3 regions of the Terribacillus sp. DMT04 genome follow, and region 3 is predicted to be linked to each of the others. Evidence: riboswitches for the same ligand, from Rfam matches in the RefSeq annotation. Region 3 holds a riboswitch; each other region holds the start of a gene.
What was found. Region 3 has a riboswitch for S-adenosylmethionine ahead of KS242_RS09950 (Na+/H+ antiporter NhaC family protein). Riboswitches for the same ligand answer to the same signal wherever they lie in the genome.
Positions count from the first base shown of each region.

Region 1 (3,283 bases), 550 kb from region 3:
GGTACGCTTGTAAGATCCGGATAAGCCGTTTCGCCTAACACCGCAGTTTCTGCCGGATTAACCGGAATGATTTTATACCCCAGCCGCTGCATCTTTCTTGCCAAGCGGTGACTAGGGCGCTGCTCTTTACTGCTCAGACCAACCACTGCAATTGTTTTTTGTCGACCATCAGCATCTGTATCACTGCCGAGCGCTTCACGAATAACTGCTTCGTCATTGATAACAATCTCACGTGATTCAGAGCGGATACCTGTCGCCTTCTCCAAGGCACGGTCCAAGTCATGAATTAAATCATCTACTGATTCAATCCCAACCGACAAACGAACCAATTCTTCTTTTACTCCTGTTGCTGCTAATCCTTCGGCATCCAGTTGCTGGTGTGTAGTGGATGCAGGGTGAATAATCAAGGACTTTGCGTCTCCTACGTTAGCTACGTGGGACCAAAGCGCGACATGATTAATAAGTGTAGCACCCGCTTCTTTTCCGCCTTTAATACCAAAGTTGACGATGGATCCAGCACCTGTCGGAAGCACTCTTTTCGCTATTTCGTATGCAGGATGGCTGCTAAGTCCTGGATATGCAACCCAATCAACAGCTGGATGCTGCTCTAAGTAGTTCGCCAGTTTTTCTGCGTTTTGCACATGACGCTCCACACGCAGATGCAACGTTTCCAACCCTTGAATGAGCTGCCATGCATTAAACGGACTGAGCGCAGCACCTAAATCTCGCAGCAATTGCACGCGTAACTTCGTGCTGAAAGCAAGTGTGCCGAAATCGAATGCATAGCGGATACCGTTATAGCTTGGATCCGGTTCAGTAAATGTCGGAAATTTCGGTGAATTCCAATCAAACCTTCCTCCATCCACAATCAATCCGCCAATAGAAGTCCCGTGACCGCCAATCCATTTTGTGGCACTATGGACTACAATGTCTGCGCCAAGTGTAATTGGCTTGCTTAGAATTGGTGTAGCAAAGGTGCTGTCCACAATAAGCGGAATACCCGCATCATGTGCTACTTCCGCAACTGCTTCTACATCAAGTACATGCAAACTCGGATTGCCGATAATTTCGGCAAAAACAGCTTTTGTTTTATCGGTTATCGCTTTGCGGAATGCCTCTGGATCGGTTGGATCGACAAACTTCACTTGAATTCCATAGCGAGGAAGCGTTGTTTGGAACAAGTTATACGTTCCGCCGTATAAGTTGGCAGCAGCCACGATTTCATCACCGGCACTTGCCAGATTCAATATGCTATAGCTGATTGCTGCCATTCCGGAAGCAACTCCAACAGCAGCGACCCCGTCTTCCAACAATGCAATTCGTTTTTCCAGTACATCTACGGTCGGATTTCCAATACGAGAGTAAATATTGCCAGGCTCATCCAAAGCGAATAAGCGCTCTGCGTGGTCTGTGTCATGGAACAAGTACGAAGTCGTCTGATAAAGCGGTACCGCTCTGGAACCTGTTGTCGGATCTGGTGCTTGACCGCCATGTAATGCTAATGTCTCTGCTTTGTATACGGAATTTGTCATTTTGTCATTCCTCCAATTTTTATCGTAATGAAAAAAGCAGCTTCGGATAAGAAGCTGCTCTTTAGGCATTAAACTTCTTATCTTTCAAACTTTTGCTTGCTGGATGTAGCACCTTCTAAGCATTACTGCTTGCAGGTTGCCGGGCTTCATCGGACCAGTCCCTCCGCCTCTCTTGATAAGCTATTATGAAATTTTCATTGGCTGCTGAAGCACTTCTCGAATATGATGTCCCCATTTCTCAAACTCGAGCAGAAAACCATCATGTCCGTAAATCGTATCAACGCATACATGTCGTCCTTCAGGAACTTCTGCTGTAAACGCAGCAATGTCCTCTGATGGGAATAAAAGATCCCTTGAGAATCCGAAGGTCAATACAGATGCCTTCACTTTGCTGGCAGCAGCCTTCCATCCGCCTCTGCCTCTGCCAATGTCATGACTGTTCATTGCTTGCAATAATGTTAGGTAGCAGTTAGCATCAAATCGGCTGACAAGCTTTTCGCCTTGATGATTGAGATACGATTCAACTTCAAATTCACTGTTAGTTCCAGAGGATGCCGCACGGCGGAAGCGTTCATTGTATTGATGATCAGATCGGTACGTGATCATGCCGATCATCCGCGCAATTGCCAGTCCGGCAGCTGGCTTCTTGTCTGCCGTATATTTGCCATTATTCCAATCAGGGTCAGAGATAATAGCAGACTTGGCAATGTGATTATAAGCCATTGCGTAATCACTCACATAAGGTGTTGCTGCTAGCGGGATGAGTACATCCATAAACTCAGGGTACATAATGCCCCACTCCAACACCTGCATACCGCCCAGTGACCCGCCAATTACTGCTCGCAAATGGGTAATTTTCAGTTTGTCTAAGACAAGGCGCTGGACATTCACCATATCCCGAATCGTAATCTGCGGAAAATCCGCCGCATACACTTGATCATTTACAGCATTTCTTGATAAAGAACTTGTCGTCCCATTACATCCGCCTAATACATTGCACGCTATTACTTGGTACGTACTCGTGTCAACATATCCGCCGGACTGAAGCAATCCGCTCCACCAGCCAGGCTCAGATGCAGTACCTTTTGCAAACTGATCTCCTGTGAGTGCATGACAGATTAACACTGTTTCTGCGTCTGATGGGCCGCTTCTTTCATAGGCTACTTCTACACCCGAGAGGCATTCACCTGATTCAAGCTTCACATCTCCAATGTTGATTTTGCCTGCATAATATGACTGTGCAGTCTTCATTTCAGTACGTTTGCCTCCCATCAAATAAAAAAGCCACCCTGAGAGGACAGGGTGGCATATGTACCGTCATGTCTCTCTCATCTCTAAAGTGTGTGTACACTTTCAGGAATTAGCACCTTAGAAGCATTGCTGCTTATAGGTTGCCGGGCATCGTCGGGCCAGTCCCTCCGCCTCTCTTGATAAGAGTTCTATTTATTTGTTAAGAGGATTGTAGCATGAGTTTTTTTCATCGTCAACTATGTATTCTGAATTTTTTGCCAGAAAAAAATGTTCTATAATTTGGACGCCCCGCATCGGCAGCTGCCAATGCGGGGCTAAAATGTAACTTTTCTATTGTTAGTGGAGAATGCTTTCTGCAAACTCCTGCCGCGGTACTTTTTTCTACATGGTAGTTTTACTTATACGATACAATCCCTACCTCTATTGCATCCTCACGGCTCCAAGGCCGCTCCAGTCTGAATAAGTACTTCTAATTAAACTATAGCAGAACGCCAGAGATC
Region 1 covers NZ_CP077639.1:2,427,447-2,430,729, forward strand. The annotation lists gene KS242_RS12860 (PLP-dependent aspartate aminotransferase family protein) at 1-1,532, opposite strand, end outside; SAM riboswitch class I at 1,607-1,714, opposite strand; gene metX (homoserine O-acetyltransferase MetX) at 1,716-2,783, opposite strand; SAM riboswitch class I at 2,858-2,969, opposite strand.
Region 1: linked by a shared signal. The riboswitch ahead of KS242_RS12860 (PLP-dependent aspartate aminotransferase family protein) and the one ahead of KS242_RS09950 (Na+/H+ antiporter NhaC family protein) in region 3 are both predicted to bind S-adenosylmethionine.

Region 2 (3,283 bases), 940 kb from region 3:
TTGCTGACGGATACCGGCATTAAAAGTCCGGACTGTACCCTCAATTCTTGCGGTGTCTGGAATGACGTTGAACGCTTGACCGGACTGGAAAACACCAAGTGTTACGACGGCTGATTCCAACGGGCTGACGCGACGGCTGACGATTTTTTGCAGCGCGCTGACAATATCACTGCCAATAACAATTGGGTCAACTGTTTCTTGCGGTGCTGCGCCATGACCGCCTTTGCCTTGAATGGTAATCGCAAATTTATCGACAGCAGCCATCTTGAAGCCTTCGCCAACATTTACTTTTCCTACCGGAGAAGCAGAGTTGAGGTGAGCGCCATACACATAGTCGACCCCTTCAAGTGCGCCATCCTCAATCATCGCTTTTGCACCGCCTGGCGGAACCTCTTCGGCTGGCTGGAATAGAAATACTACTTTCCCCTTGAGACTATCCTTTTGTTTGAAAAGCGCTTTAGCGGTTCCGAGAAGTGCAGCCGTATGACCGTCATGTCCGCAAGCATGCATCACACCGTTTGTTTTAGAACGATAAGGAACAACTTTTTCGTCATCGATCGGCAACGCATCAAAATCTGCTCGCAAGGCGATTGTCGGCCCCTCTGTTTTTCCTGTGAGCGTGGCAACAATCCCATACCCGCCAACATTTGTCTTGATATCTTCATAGCCGAAACTTTGCAGTTTGTCAGCAATGAACTTGGCAGTCTCGGTTTCTTGGAAACTTAATTCCGGATGCTGGTGCAGGTGTCGCCGCCATTCAACAACCTCTGTAAAATTGGTTTCTAAGTCATTATGTACATCTGCTAGTGTTGTTGTATTTGTTTCCATTCTCTACCTCCTATAAAAATCTTGATATATCCAATCAAATTAATCGGGATTGTTTGCAAAAAAAATCCTCTTCAGATAGAAGAGGAGGGATGATGTCGTAATTCCGCTCTTCTTATCTTCAGTGTGTATCACACTTGGAATTAGCACAGTGCTGGTGTTAACAGCCTGCTGCTTTGGTTTCGACGGGCCATTCCCTCCACCAATCTTGATAAGAAATATCAGTTGTAAGAAACAGAATAGACGGAAAACTCTAGATTGTCAATCCTCTTTTTATACATACTTACGAAATTGCCAGCTGATGCTAAAAATATCAACAAAGAAAGTTTAATTAGCAAAAAAGTTCTAAAAAATATATTGACTGCTATTTTTTGTATGTTAGAATAACTTTAATATTAAAAATTAAATAATTTCTTATCAAGAGAGACGGAGGGAATTGGCCCTGTGATGTCTCAGCAACCAGTCGAAAAGACCCGGTGCTAAATCCAAAAGGTATCTGCCTTAAAGATAAGAAGCTGATTCGGTAATTACTGAACCTTCTTCCTTTTTGGGGAGAAGGTTCTTTTTTTTGATTAGAAGGGTGAGAAGCAGGATGAAAAACAACTTGGAAACAGCATTCGTACAATTAGGAAATCGCAGTGATCGTACAACAGGAGCAGTAAATCCGCCTTTGTATCTATCAACTGCTTATGCGCATCCGGGAATTGGCGAATCAACAGGTTATGACTATACACGTACGAAGAATCCAACTAGAACGGTACTTGAAGAAGGGTTTGCTGAGCTGGAGAAAGGTGATCGCGCCTTTGCATGCAGTTCAGGGATGGCAGCCATTCAATTGGTTTTATCTTTATTTCGCAGCGGCGATGAACTTCTTGTACCAGAAGATATATATGGCGGCACATACCGGCTGTTTGATTTCTATGAAGAAGCATACGACATAAAGCCGATCTACTCCCCATTTCGGACGGTGGAAGAGACTGCAGCTGCAATTACAGCAAATACAAAAGCCATTTTCCTTGAAACACCTACAAATCCACTTATGCAGGAGTTTTCAATTGCGGCTTACAGCGAATTAGCAAAGAATCATAATTTGCTGCTGATTGTCGACAATACATTTTTAACCCCATTTTTGCAGCAGCCAATTAAAGATGGAGCAGACATTGTTATTCATAGTGCAACGAAGTACATTGGCGGTCATAATGATGTGCTCGCCGGATTGGTTGTCAGCAAAGGCATAGAGATATCCGATCGTTTGGCGGTGCTCCATAATGGTGCAGGTGCCGTACTATCACCGCTGGATGCCTGGCTGCTCATTCGAGGGTTGAAAACATTGCCGCTAAGAATGCGGCAGCATCAATCCAATGCAGCGCGGATTGCTGCTTATCTCGAAGAAGAGCCAAAAGTGAAGGATGTCCTATACGCAGGAAAAGGCGGGATGCTATCGTTTCGTGTCCAGGACAGCAGCTGGATCGATCCGTTTCTTCGCAGCTTAAACGTCATTACATTTGCCGAGAGTCTTGGCGGGGTAGAAAGTTTTATTACTTACCCGACCACACAGACGCATGCAGACATACCCGTTGAAGAAAGAGAAGCCAGAGGTATTTGTGATCGGCTGCTTCGTTTCTCAGTCGGAATTGAAGAGGCAGAAGATTTGATTGCTGATTTGCAGCAGGCTTTTGCTAATTTGGATTAGGAGGTCATCTTATGTATAAACAACAAACAGAAACAACGTGTATCCGCGGAACACATAGAGAACAGCGCACAGGTGCGGTGAATGTGCCAATCTATTTATCTTCTACTTTTCATCAGGAGAGCTTTGACGACTTTGGTCCTTTTGATTACAGCCGCTCGGGTAATCCGACTCGCGAAGCATTGGAACAAAAAGCGGCAGAGCTGGAAGGAGGCACGCGCGCCCTGGCATTTTCATCTGGCATGGCCGCTATATCTTCTGCATTCATGCTGCTGTCAGCAGGGGATCATGTCATTGTGACAGAGGATGTGTACGGGGGAACATACCGTTTTGTAAGTGAAATTCTGCCTAAATTCCAAATTAGTTACTCTTTCGTTGATTTGACAGATCAGACTGCTGTGAGAGAAGCCATTCGTCCAAATACAAAAGTAATCTACCTGGAGACACCTTCAAATCCTTGCTTGAAAGTGACAGATATCCGTGCCATTGTTCAGCTGGCCAGACAGCATGATTGCTTAACATTTTTGGACAATACATTTTTGACGCCGCTGTATCAGCAGCCCTTGTCACTTGGAGTAGATGTGGTGATTCATAGCGCCACGAAGTTTCTGTCTGGTCACAGTGACATCATTGCCGGTCTCACAATTACAAAGGATGAGGAACTTGGCTCCCGCTTGGCGTTTATTCAAAACACATTTGGAGCGATACTCGGTGCTCAGGACAGCTATTTACTGCTCCAAGGAATGAAAACGCTAGGAGCAAGATTGC
Region 2 covers NZ_CP077639.1:933,311-936,593, forward strand. The annotation lists gene KS242_RS05100 (M20 metallopeptidase family protein) at 1-828, opposite strand, end outside; SAM riboswitch class I at 938-1,043, opposite strand; SAM riboswitch class I at 1,237-1,339, shown strand; gene KS242_RS05105 (methionine biosynthesis PLP-dependent protein) at 1,418-2,518, shown strand; gene KS242_RS05110 (aminotransferase class I/II-fold pyridoxal phosphate-dependent enzyme) at 2,530-3,283, shown strand, end outside.
Region 2: linked by a shared signal. The riboswitch ahead of KS242_RS05105 (methionine biosynthesis PLP-dependent protein) and the one ahead of KS242_RS09950 (Na+/H+ antiporter NhaC family protein) in region 3 are both predicted to bind S-adenosylmethionine.

Region 3 (3,283 bases):
TCCCGTTTCCCTGGTGCAGAAACAACAATAAATTTCCGTTCTGTATCTTCTTTTACAATTTGTGCTACTTTGCGGAGCTGTTCCGCACTTGCTACTGAACTACCACCAAATTTAGCTACCTTCATATCTCTCTCTCCATTACGCTTTTTCTTTACATAGATAAAATAGTATCACAGGTTTTCTGCCGCTGACTAGATGAAAGACATAATTTTGAGAAAAAAGTGACGATATTAGTTTACGTAATATTATTATAGTTAACTGTTTATGCAGATTAACTTATCTATAGATAGAAAAAGGACATTACATCCATTGTATATTACAAAAGGTAATGTCCTAACTTCAATCTATCATCTTATTATCGCTCTTTTAGTCTTTCTTCTTTCTCGGATATCCGAGAAGTATCGCAATGCTACCGCAAATACCAATAAGGATTGGGTAGTAGGAATATTGCAAGATGCTTACTGGCGATATACCCGCTACGCTAGCAGCTGCCAGTAATTGCGCACCGTATGGAATTAGCCCTTGGATGGTACAAGAGAAGATATCTAAAATACTTGCGGTTTTTCGCGGATCAATTCCATACTTATCAGATATATTCTTTGCAAGCGGTCCGGTAATTAAAATAGAGATCGTATTGTTAGCCGTCGATAAATTCGTAAGACCTACAAGTCCCGCTACACTAAATTCAGCACCTTTTTGTGACTTGATTTTTCGTGTAGAGAGGTGAAGCAGAAAGTCAATCCCGCCATTGTGTTTAATAACTGCTACCATTCCAGCTATTAAGATAGCGAGAAAGGCGATTTCATACATACCGGCGATTCCGTCTCCTATCGTTTGGAAAAGCGTCATCATTTGATAGCTGCCATCAACCAAGCCTATAACACCAGAAAAAACAATTCCTAATGCTAAAACAAGGAACACATTCATTCCGGCTAAAGCAAAGATAATGACGGAAATATAAGGCAGAATTTTTACCCAATTATAACCAACATGGTCTACTTGTGCTGTTTCACCTATTGTCATTACTCCTAGAATAATGCTGGTTACGATAGCTGCTGGCACCACAATCCAAAAATTCACTTTAAATTTATCCTTCATTTTTACACCTTGCGAGCGAACGGCGGTGATTGTCGTATCTGAAATAAAGGATAAATTATCACCAAACATTGCTCCGCCAACAATTGCCGCTGTGACGAAAGCTACCGAAAGTTCGGTTTGATCGCTTATTCCCACACCGATTGGCGCTAACGCCGCAATCGTGCCTACTGATGTACCCATAGCCAGAGAGATAAAGCAGGCAATAATGAACAGACCTACAATAAGCAGGTTTTGCGGTACAAAAGATAATGCGAAGTTAACTGTAGCGTCCACAGCTCCCATGCCTTTTGCTGTCGCTGAAAATGCCCCAGCTAGAAGAAAAATAACAACCATCATCATGACATTTAAATTACCTGCGCCTTGGCAAAAAATATCAACCTTTCGTGCAAAAGTTTCTTTTCGATTCATCGCCAATGCCACAGCACCCGCAATAGCAATAGCTACAATAACCGGAAATGCATAAAAATCACCCGTAATAATTCCTGAACCAATAAATAAAATCAAAAAAACAAGAAATGGGATGAGTGCCCATGGATTTCCTTTTTTCATCGTTCCACCTCCAAATATAATACGACAAATCATTCTCCAACTTGCAACCAAAGAAAGACCCCTTCTCATATAACAAGAAGAGGCCTTATAGCTATAAAACACTTCTCTTATCTTTACAAGCTTTGGCTTGCTGGATTTGGCACAGCAACTTAATTATTAAGTTCCGCTGCCGAGATATCATCGGGCCAGTCCCTCCATCTCTCTTAATAAGAAAAAAATATTATTTTTTTGTCGCAGTAAATAAGAGGATACATGATTTAAGTTTCATTATCAATGAAAATCTTAATGGATAATATTGGGGGTATTCGGGTGCTTAACAAAAAGCAATTGTTAAATATGAAGATTCTGATGCATTTTAGCGTTATGCATGATTGTCGAATAGATTCCTTTATTTGTAATCGTCTGATTTCTTATCCTATTATAGAAAAAACGGGGAGTAATTCTCCCCCGCTGAACTGTTTAATATACGTCTTTCCACTCATCGATATTGTTTTTATCAAACTTAAATGGATCGCCTAACATAATCTGTGTGCCTTCCCCATCTTCCACAACTTCTACTTCTCCGAGATCACGCAAATCAACTTTCTCGCCAAGTTCGCCGCTTATGTTATCCTCTCCTAGTTCATAAGCTGTATACGCAGCTGCCTTACCAACATCAATCGGATTCCAAAGGTACATCCAAGGGCTGACGCCACTCTCAATATATGTTGCCATTTCACTTGGAAGCCCTAAACCAGTCAGCGCAACTTCTCCCTCAAGTCCTTTATCAGTAAGCACTTTGCCCGCTGCTGCAATACCGACTGTGGTTGGTGCAATAATTGCTTTCAAATCTGGGTATGATTTTAGCAGTGCTTCTGTTTCAGATACACTTTTATCTCGCAAGTCGTCTCCATAAGCTACCTTTACAAGTTCAATATTTTTGTATTCCTCTTTCTCCAGTTCCTTCTTCATCCATTCGATCCACTCATTTTGGTTCGTTGCCTGACTCGTTGCACTCAATACAGCAATTTGTCCCTCGCCGCCTATCATTTCGGACACTGCTTCAATCTGTACGCGCCCGATTCGTTCTGGGTTCGCTTGGTTCACGTGGATATCACGGCTGGCTGCATTGACTGCTGAATCGACAGACAATACTTTGATTCCTTGATTTCTCGCCTTTTTCAGAGCAGGCTCGAGTGCATCCGGGTCATTACCTGCGACTGCAATTACATCTACTTTTTGCGTAATTAACTGTTCAATAATCTGAATTTGTCCTTCAGCAGTTGGCTGATCCGGCGATCTTAAAATTACTTCTCCGCCTAATTCTTTTACTGCGCTCTCAAAGCCTTCCTGCATCTTTTCGCCATAAGGATTTCCTGTGTTCTTAAATACAAAAGCATATTTCTTTGGCCCATCGTCTGTATTCCCGGATGCACCGTTGGATTCTGGTGCTCCTTGGCTACAAGCAGCCAGCATGCATACCAATACAATCAATCCTACCCACTTTGCTATTTTCTTCATCATGGTCTCCCCTTTTTTCTATTAGTATCAGCTAAGCTGGAGTACTCATTTTCTTTTTATCATGCTGCCTAACTTTGGAATGGCGACAGACAGTATGAGCAATGCGCCAACAATGATTAAAAACAGCTGGCTCGGC
Region 3 covers NZ_CP077639.1:1,873,617-1,876,899, forward strand. The annotation lists gene KS242_RS09945 (aspartate kinase) at 1-125, opposite strand, end outside; gene KS242_RS09950 (Na+/H+ antiporter NhaC family protein) at 367-1,647, opposite strand; SAM riboswitch class I at 1,752-1,860, opposite strand; gene rhaS (rhamnose ABC transporter substrate-binding protein) at 2,107-3,147, opposite strand; gene KS242_RS09960 (ABC transporter permease) at 3,193-3,283, opposite strand, start outside.